Regions from separate parts of the Ruminococcus sp. HUN007 genome, predicted to be linked through region 2. Evidence: a T-box and tRNA genes for the amino acid it is inferred to sense, from the RefSeq annotation. Region 2 holds a T-box; the other holds one or more tRNA genes.
What was found. The T-box of region 2 lies ahead of asnS (asparagine--tRNA ligase). A T-box ahead of a tRNA ligase gene usually reads a tRNA of that ligase, here a tRNA-Asn.
Positions count from the first base shown of each region.

Region 1: it encodes a tRNA-Asn, which carries the amino acid that the T-box ahead of asnS (asparagine--tRNA ligase) is inferred to sense. The anticodon was not compared.

Region 1 is NZ_JOOA01000002.1:2,943,595-2,948,026, forward strand. Features, by position in the region: rRNA gene CC97_RS16860 (23S ribosomal RNA) at 1-1,518, shown strand, start outside; rRNA gene rrf (5S ribosomal RNA) at 1,581-1,697, shown strand; tRNA gene CC97_RS16870 (tRNA-Asn) at 1,705-1,781, shown strand; gene CC97_RS16875 (hypothetical protein) at 1,853-2,059, shown strand; gene CC97_RS16880 (CotH kinase family protein) at 2,119-3,984, shown strand; gene CC97_RS16885 (aromatic acid exporter family protein) at 4,036-4,432, opposite strand, start outside.
Region 2 is NZ_JOOA01000002.1:3,043,584-3,048,015, reverse strand. Features, by position in the region: gene CC97_RS17290 (GGDEF domain-containing protein) at 1-1,607, shown strand, start outside; T-box leader at 1,680-1,909, shown strand; gene asnS (asparagine--tRNA ligase) at 1,951-3,324, shown strand; gene asnA (aspartate--ammonia ligase) at 3,454-4,432, shown strand, end outside.

The sequences.
Region 1 (4,432 bases), 100 kb from region 2:
GTGAGAATCATAATGGCCGAAAGTCTAAGGTTTTAGGAGGAAGGTTCGTCCGCTCCTAGTAAGCCGGGAGCTAAGGTGAGGCGGAAACGCGTAGCCGATGCACATACGGTGGAAATTCCGTAGCCTCCGAAGTATTTAAGCATGAGGACACTTTTGAAGCGAATAGCCGGGCGCTGGTTGCCCCGGTCGTAAGGGACTGCAATAGCGGGAAGTATTAGTGGAAAGAGGCGAGAAAAGTCATGTGTATATACAAGGAGCCCGTACCGCAAACCGACACAGGTAGACAGGAAGAGAATTCTAAGGCCAACGGGAGAAAGGTTGTTAAGGAACTCGGCAAGTTGACCCCGTAACTTCGGGAGAAGGGGTACTCAGAAATGAGTCGCAGAGAATAGGCCCAAGCGACTGTTTAGCAAAAACACAGCTCTATGCTAAATCGAAAGATGACGTATATGGGGTGACACCTGCCCGGTGCCGGAAGGTTAAGAGGAGGAGTGAGAGCTCTGAATTGAAGCCCCGGTAAACGGCGGCCGTAACTATAACGGTCCTAAGGTAGCGAAATTCCTTGTCAGGTAAGTTCTGACCCGCACGAATGGTGTAACGATTTGGGCACTGTCTCAACAACCTACCCGGCGAAATTGTAGTACCGGTGAAGATGCCGGTTACCTGCGACTAGACGGAAAGACCCCATGGAGCTTCACTGTAGCTTAATATTGGATTTCGGTATTTCATGTACAGGATAGGTGGGAGACTGGGAAACACGGACGTCAGTTTGTGTGGAGTCGCTGTTGGGATACCACTCTTGAAGTGCTGGAATTCTAACCTGTGACCATGAATCTGGTCAGGGGACAATGTTAGGTGGGCAGTTTGACTGGGGCGGTCGCCTCCTAAAAGGTAACGGAGGCGCTCAAAGGTTGGCTCAGTATGGATGGAAACCATACCAGAGAGTGTAAACGCAAAAGCCAGCCTGACTGCGAGACTGACGGGTCGAGCAGGAACGAAAGTTGGAGTTAGTGATCCGGCGGTATGTGAGTGGAAATGCCGTCGCTCAACGGATAAAAGCTACCCTGGGGATAACAGGCTGATCTCCCCCAAGAGTCCACATCGACGGGGAGGTTTGGCACCTCGATGTCGGCTCATCGCATCCTGGGGCTGAATTCGGTCCCAAGGGTTTGGCTGTTCGCCAATTAAAGCGGTACGCGAGCTGGGTTCAGAACGTCGTGAGACAGTTCGGTCCCTATCTGTCGTGGGCGAAGGATATTTGAAAGGAGCTGTCCCTAGTACGAGAGGACCGGGATGGACGCACCTCTGGTGCACCAGTTGTCACGCCAGTGGCACAGCTGGGCAGCTAAGTGCGGATCGGATAAACGCTGAAGGCATCTAAGCGTGAAGCCGGCCTTAAGATAAGATATCCCATCGAAAGAGTAAGACCCCTCAAAGACTAAGAGGTTGATAGGCTTAACGTGTAAGCATCGTGAGGTGTTAAGCGAGTGAGTACTAATCGGTCGAGGGCTTTTCCTAGAGTATCAGGGAAGTCTGTAGAGAAATCGTAGAAAGAAATCGGAATATTCAGTTTAAAGATAGTCGGTGTTAATGGCAAAGAGGTCCCACCTGTTCCCATTCCGAACACAGAAGTTAAGCTCTTTTACGTCGAAAATACTCGGTTGGCGACGACCCGGGAAGATAGATAGACGCCGGCACAAATATTCCTCCGTAGCTCAGTCGGTAGTAGCACCTGACTGTTAATCAGGGTGTCACTGGTTCAAGTCCAGTCGGGGGAGCCAGAAATGATCCGTACATCGTTTGGTGTACGGATTTTTTGTTATAAAAAATAATGCAGACAGGAGAGTGAAAAATGAAATATATCGTAACGGATCTTGAAGAACCTGATAATGGCTGTGAAGGTTTTATGCCGGGTGAGGAACCTATGGTGACTCTTACTCTGAAAGATGAAAACGGAAAAATCTCAAAGGTTCGTGTTCCTGATACTGAGGCATACAGGCTCGGCTGGGATACAGGCAGTGAGATAGACAGTGCGGAATTAAACAGTATCACGTCGTAAAATGATATAATCAAACAATAATCCGTTGTACAGATAGTTTTGACAAAGGAAAAAGGAATATGAAAAATTATAACAGACAAACTGCGGTCATAACCGGCCTTGCTGTGTTGCTGGCTGGTACAGCTATTATGTTTTCCTCATGTGCAGGACAGACTGTGGAAAACAGCGCTGTTTCCGAAACAAATCAGGGATCAGAGAAAGCTGAAGAACAGACAGAAAAGCTTCAGATCGAAACTGCTGATATTAAAGAACCGTTTGAAGCGGAGGAAATGAATTTTTCGGTAAAAAGCGGGTCGTATGATTCTCCGTTTTATCTTGAAATTACGGCTCCCGAAGGAATCACTGTATATTACACGCTTGACGGAAGTGAACCGGATACAGAAAGCATTAAGTATACTGAACCTGTTCTCATCACTGACAGATCAGATGAGCCTGCTGTTATGAGCAGACACACTGATATAGTTCCGCCGATGGATAAGGATTTTTACGCGGAACCTGATGTACAGAAGGAAAAAGCTACAGTATTAAGAGCGATGGCAGTAGATAAAAACGGAATACAGACAGGGATAGTTACTAATACATATTTTATCGGAAATGCGATCGGAGCTGAAAAGTATAAGGGACTTAAAATTATCTCACTCGTTACTGCTGAAGGTAATCTTTTTGATCATGAAAAGGGTATCTATGTTATGGGAAAGACCTATGACGACTGGAAAAAGAGCTCTGATTATGACCGTGATACATTTGAATGGGACATTCCGGCTAACTACAGGCAAAAAGGCAGAGACTGGGAACGTCCGGTTTCCATACAGTTTTTTGAAGACGGAAAGCTTGTGTGTTCTGAAGATGCGGGGATAAGGATACATGGAGGTGCTTCCAGATCATATCCGCAGAAAAGCTTCAATGTCTATTTCAGAAAGGACTACGGATCTTCAAAACTGGAATATGATCTGTTTTCAGGCAGTGTTAAGACTAAGTCCGGCGGTGAAACGGTAAATAAGTTTGATTCATTTATGCTTCGAAACGGAGGAAATGATGCAGAATATCTACGTTTCCGTGACAGTCTTATTCAGTCACTTGTAAGTCACCGTGATTTTCTTACCCAGGGAATGGAGCCTTGCATTGTTTATATAAACGGTGAGTTCTGGGGACAGTATGAAATAACTGAAAAGATGGATAATTCATATATAAGCACTCATTACGGTGTACCGAAAAATGAAGTGTGTATGATAAAAAAAGACATGCTTGAAGAGGGTTCGGAAGAAACATTTGCAGAATTTGAAGAACTTAAAGCCTGGGTCGGGAAGACAGATTTTTCTGATCAGAGTGCATACGAAGAACTTTGCAGACGTGTTGATATGAAGAGTTATATGGAATATATAAGTACTGAGATCTACATTGACAATTCCGACTGGGGCAGTGCAAATTCGGCATTGTGGAAGGCTGAAAAGACTGATGAAAGCAATCCTTACGCAGACGGAAAATGGCGTTTTATTCTGTTTGATACTGAGTACAGCACATCTATTTATCCGGATCAGACATATGCATCGAAAAACAGCTTTAAAACTCTTTTGGAGAGTAAGGGCTTTATAGGAAGGCTTTTCGATTCGGCGTTGAAAAACGATACCTTCAGAAAGGAATTTGAAAAGACTTTCATGGATATTGCAGAAAATGATTTTTCCGATGAACGTGTTAATGCTGCAGTTGAAAAGTATGAAAATGAATACCGTGATATTGCCGCAGATACAATATACAGGTTCTGGGGCTGTCAGTCCGGCATGCTGCCATATTACCACTATGCTGCGGATAATCAATCCCCGGGAGATGTCAGATCCAATTATGATGAGGCAATGGAAATGTTAAAGAGATTCTTTTCACGCCGCCGCGGACAGATAACAAAGCATCTTCAGAAATACGTGAACTGATGCGGAACAGAATATGAAAAAAAGTGAACGCCGGACTGACGTTCACTTTTTTTATTTATTGTTTTCCATAAACATTTTCTTGATGGTGAGAAATTCGCGTGTACGGATCATTAAGTTGTAAAGTGAGGCGCGGTTCTCGAATTCTTTACGTGATTCAGGCATTTTCTGATTTTTCATTTCAGTTATTACTTTATTGGTTTCTTCGAGAAGTCTGCTTACGTTATTGTATTCGTGGTACTCGTCCTTTATCTTTTTCAGCAGTTCTGACAGGATGTGCGCCTGTTCTGGAGTGGAATCCATTTCCTTGACTGATTTGTACATTTCATAAAGAATGGTGCACTGCTTTTGCCTCATATCAAGATAAAGAAGATCATAATTATCGTTGTTTATGAGTGAATTCTGCCGGTTTAGGACTGCGAGATCACGGGCTGATTTCATATATCCGTCA
Region 2 (4,432 bases):
ATATACGCACGAGCATTATAAACAAGGTGAAAAGTGCCGCTATTCCTGCAGTTATTTTCGAGTGTCAGGATCACAAGGAATTCAATGACATAAGCATCAACAACTACACTGTCATGAAAAAACTCGTCGAGCATCTGATCACCGAACACGGTGCCAGAACATTCAACTACATTTCCGGTCCGCCGACGAATATTGAATCAAACGAGCGCTACAGAGCTTTCCGCGACGCACTCGCCGAACATGACATCGACTTCGATGAAAAGAACCGCTTCTATTCCGGCCTTTTCCGGAGCTATGACGGCATAAAGGCTATCGAAGCATTTACAGAGTCCGGAATGACTCTGCCGGATGCCTTCGTGAGTGCAAACGACAGCATGGCACTTACGGCAATGGACAGACTCCAGCAGCTCGGTTACAGGATCCCGGACGATGTTATAATAACAGGATTTGATCATACTTTCAACGCACAGAATTCATTTCCTAAACTCACAACAGTCAAAAGGCCGCTCTACTATTCAGGAAAAAGAGCATGCAATCTCCTGCTCAATCTTATAGACAAGAGAGCTGAACCGAAAAGCGTTCCGCTCGAGGCAGACCCTATTTTCACAGAAAGCTGCGGCTGTGTTGAAAAGGAGACCTACGACATACGTGATTTCAAGAAGAACACCTACAAGCGTATCGAAGGTCTGTACACCAACATCCACATGCTCAACCGCCTTATCGCAGGACTTGCCGGTGCCGAAACGCTTGAAGAATGCATAAACTGCATCGAAAAAATGCTCGGGCTCATAAACTGTGATAATTTCAGTCTCTGTCTCATAAAGAACTGGGACAACACATATAACACGGCTCCGGTGGAAGACGGTGAAAGTGAATATCCTCCTGAGATGACAGCTCCGTTTATCCTGAAGGACGGTAAGAGAACATCGGTCGAAAGTTTCCCGAGCCGGCAGCTTCATCCGATCCCGCTCACGACGGGTGGCAATATAAGCTATTTCATACCGCTGCACTACAAGGAAAGATATCTCGGTTACTATATAATCACCAACAATGACTACCCTATCACGAGTCTGCTCTGTCATACGATGACAATGTGTATCGGAAACGCTATCAGCAATATTTCAAAGCTGAATGTTCTTGATCCTCTCTGCAAGATCTACAACAGAAGCGGATTTGTAAGAAACGCGGGATTTGTCTTCAACGAATGCCTGCAGAACCACAGTCCTATCTCAATCTGCTTTATTGACATGGACGGTCTCAAAACGATAAACGACCTGTACGGCCATAAGGAAGGCGACTTCGCCATAAGAAGCATAGCTGATGCCATAAGCAGTTCATGTGATTCCATGGATGTATGCGGAAGATTCGGCGGCGATGAATTCGTAGTGCTCGGACGCGGTGATGATTTCATTGAAACATTCAGGCGCGATGTTGTAAAAAAACTTAAAGAGATCAACGAACAGTCCGGAAAACCGTATCCTATAGCCGCAAGTATCGGATACATCACCGAAATACCTCAGCGCAGGGATCAGCTTTTCGAGCTCATACAGAAAGCCGATGCGAAAATGTACGAAAACAAGAGAGCGAAAAAGTGTCAGAGAAAATAAAAAAACTTTTTTGTATTTCTTGACAGACTGTTTCTGTAATGCTATAATAATGCTATGTTGATTTAAATACTTTTAAATGCCTTGATCGGGAGAAGTAACTCGAAAGCTCAGTCACAGTGAGCACGGGACAGTGGAAACCGTACACCAGAGTTCGTGTGAATAACACCCGGGAGCAGCAAACTGAAAGTCCGGATGACGGATCATTAGGGGCGACGCGATCTGCACGTTACGCAGACAGAGTGACCGTATTTCTTTTACGGTAATTCAGGTGGTACCACGGAAACTATTCTCCCGTCCTGTTTTTTCAGGACGGGAGTTATTTTTTTTGAAAGGAAAATTTTTTATGAAACACACCGACATCAAAGAAATCCTTAACAACGGCGAATACATCGGCAAAAAAGTAACTGTATGCGGATGGGTACGTACTGCAAGAGATTCAAAGAACGTAGCATTTATCGAACTCAATGACGGTACATCACTCAAGCATCTCCAGATCGTTATCGACAAGGCTTCAGGCATGGAATATGACCCGAATGCACTCAGACTCGGTACTTCACTGAAGGTAACAGGTACTGCTGTTGAAGCACGTCAGGCTGCAGCTGAGATCAATGCGGAATCAATCGAGATTCTCGGTGAATGTCCTCTTGAATATCCTCTTCAGAAGAAGAGACACACACTTGAATTCCTTCGTACAATGCCGCATCTCAGAGGCCGTACAAATACATTCAATGCAGTTTTAAGAGTACGTTCAGTACTTGCTGAATCTATCCACAGATATTTCCAGGAAAGAAACTATGTTTACGTAAACACACCGCTCATCACAGGCAGCGACTGCGAAGGTGCCGGTGAAATGTTCCAGGTAACTACTATCGGTTACTCAGACAAATACAAAAACAGCGACGAATACTATGCAGACGACTTCTTTGGCAAGCGTGCCGGACTCAGCGTTTCCGGTCAGCTCGAAGGCGAAATGGCTGCAATGGCTCTCGGAAAGATCTATACATTCGGACCAAGCTTCCGTGCTGAAAATTCAAACACACCGAAGCACCTCGCTGAATTCTGGCACGTTGAGCCGGAAGTTGCATTTGCTGAACTTCCTGATGTAATTGCAATGGCAGAAGACATGCTCAAGCATGTAATAAGAAATCTTCTCGACACATGCCCTGATGAAATGCAGTTCTTCGATGATCACTTCGAAAAGGGCATCATCGCAAGACTCGAGGAACTCATCTCACACGACTTCGGCGTTGTTTCATACACAGAAGCTATAAAGCTCCTCGAAGAATCAGGCGAAAACTTCGTTTATCCTGTATCATGGGGCTGCGATCTCCAGACAGAACACGAAAGATACATAGCTGAAAAGGTATTCAAAAAGGCTGTATTCGTAACTGACTATCCGAAGGAGATCAAGTCATTCTACATGAAGCAGAATCCGGACGGAAAGACAGTTGCTGCAGTTGACCTTCTCGTTCCGGGCGTAGGCGAGATCATCGGCGGAAGCGAAAGAGAAGCTGACTACGAAAAGCTCGTTGCTGCAATGAACGAAAGAAACATGAACCTCGACCTCTACAGCGACTACCTCGACCTCAGAAAGTTCGGTTCAGTTCCTCACGGCGGTTTCGGTCTCGGATTTGAACGTCTTATCATGTACGTAACAGGTATCGCAAACATCCGTGACGTAACACTCTACCCAAGAACTGTAGGCAGCATCAGATAAAAAATCTTTATCTTGACATCAAAATATTACAGTGATATAATATACACGTAAATAAATGTTGAACAAAGACGTTCAGGCTGCATGATACGTGCGGTCTGCGTCTTTTTTTGTTAGAAAGGAATGTTTTATATGTCAAAATCTCTCTACTTACCGGAAGGATACAAGGCTTCCCTGTCCCTCAGAGAAACTCAGCATGCTATAAAGTACATCAAGGATGTTTTCCAGCAGGCTCTTTCCTTCGCAGTTACACTTGACCGCGTTTCAGCTCCTCTTATAGTTACAACCGAAAGCGGTATCAATGACGACCTTAATGGTGTGGAAAGAAAAGTCGGATTTGACATTAAGGAGATCGGCGGAAAGGACGCAGAAGTTGTACAGTCTCTTGCAAAGTGGAAGAGAATGGCCCTTTACCGTTACGGATACAGACCGGGCGAAGGCATTTACACAGACATGAATGCCATCAGACGTGACGATGACACTGACAACACACATTCTATCTTCGTTGACCAGTGGGACTGGGAAAAGGTCATCACAAAAGAAGAAAGAACAGTCGAATACCTTAAGGAAACTGTAAAGGCTATCGTAAAGGCTGTAGCTTACACCAAAAGGAAAGTAAGTCTCAGATATCCTCAGCTCAAAAGCCAGATAAACGACACTCCTTTCTTCATAACAACACAGGAACTCGAAAACATGTATCCTGACAAGACAGCAAAGGAACGTGAACGTCTTATCACTAAAGAACACGGAACGGTTTTCATCATGCAGATCGGCGGCAAGCTCGCAAGCGGTGAAAAGCACGACGGACGTGCACCTGACTACGATGACTGGTCACTCAACGGTGACATTCTTGTATGGGATGAAGTTCTTGACAATGCACTTGAGATCTCATCAATGGGTATCCGTGTAGACGAAACTTCTCTTAAGAAGCAGCTCGCAGAATGCGGAGCAGAGGACAGAATGAAATTCCCTTACCACAGAATGATCGCTGACGGCACGCTTCCGCTTACGATCGGCGGCGGTATCGGCCAGTCAAGACTCTGCATGCTTCTCCTCGAAAAAGCACATATCGGAGAAGTACAGTCCTCGATCTGGCCTGAGGAAATGACAA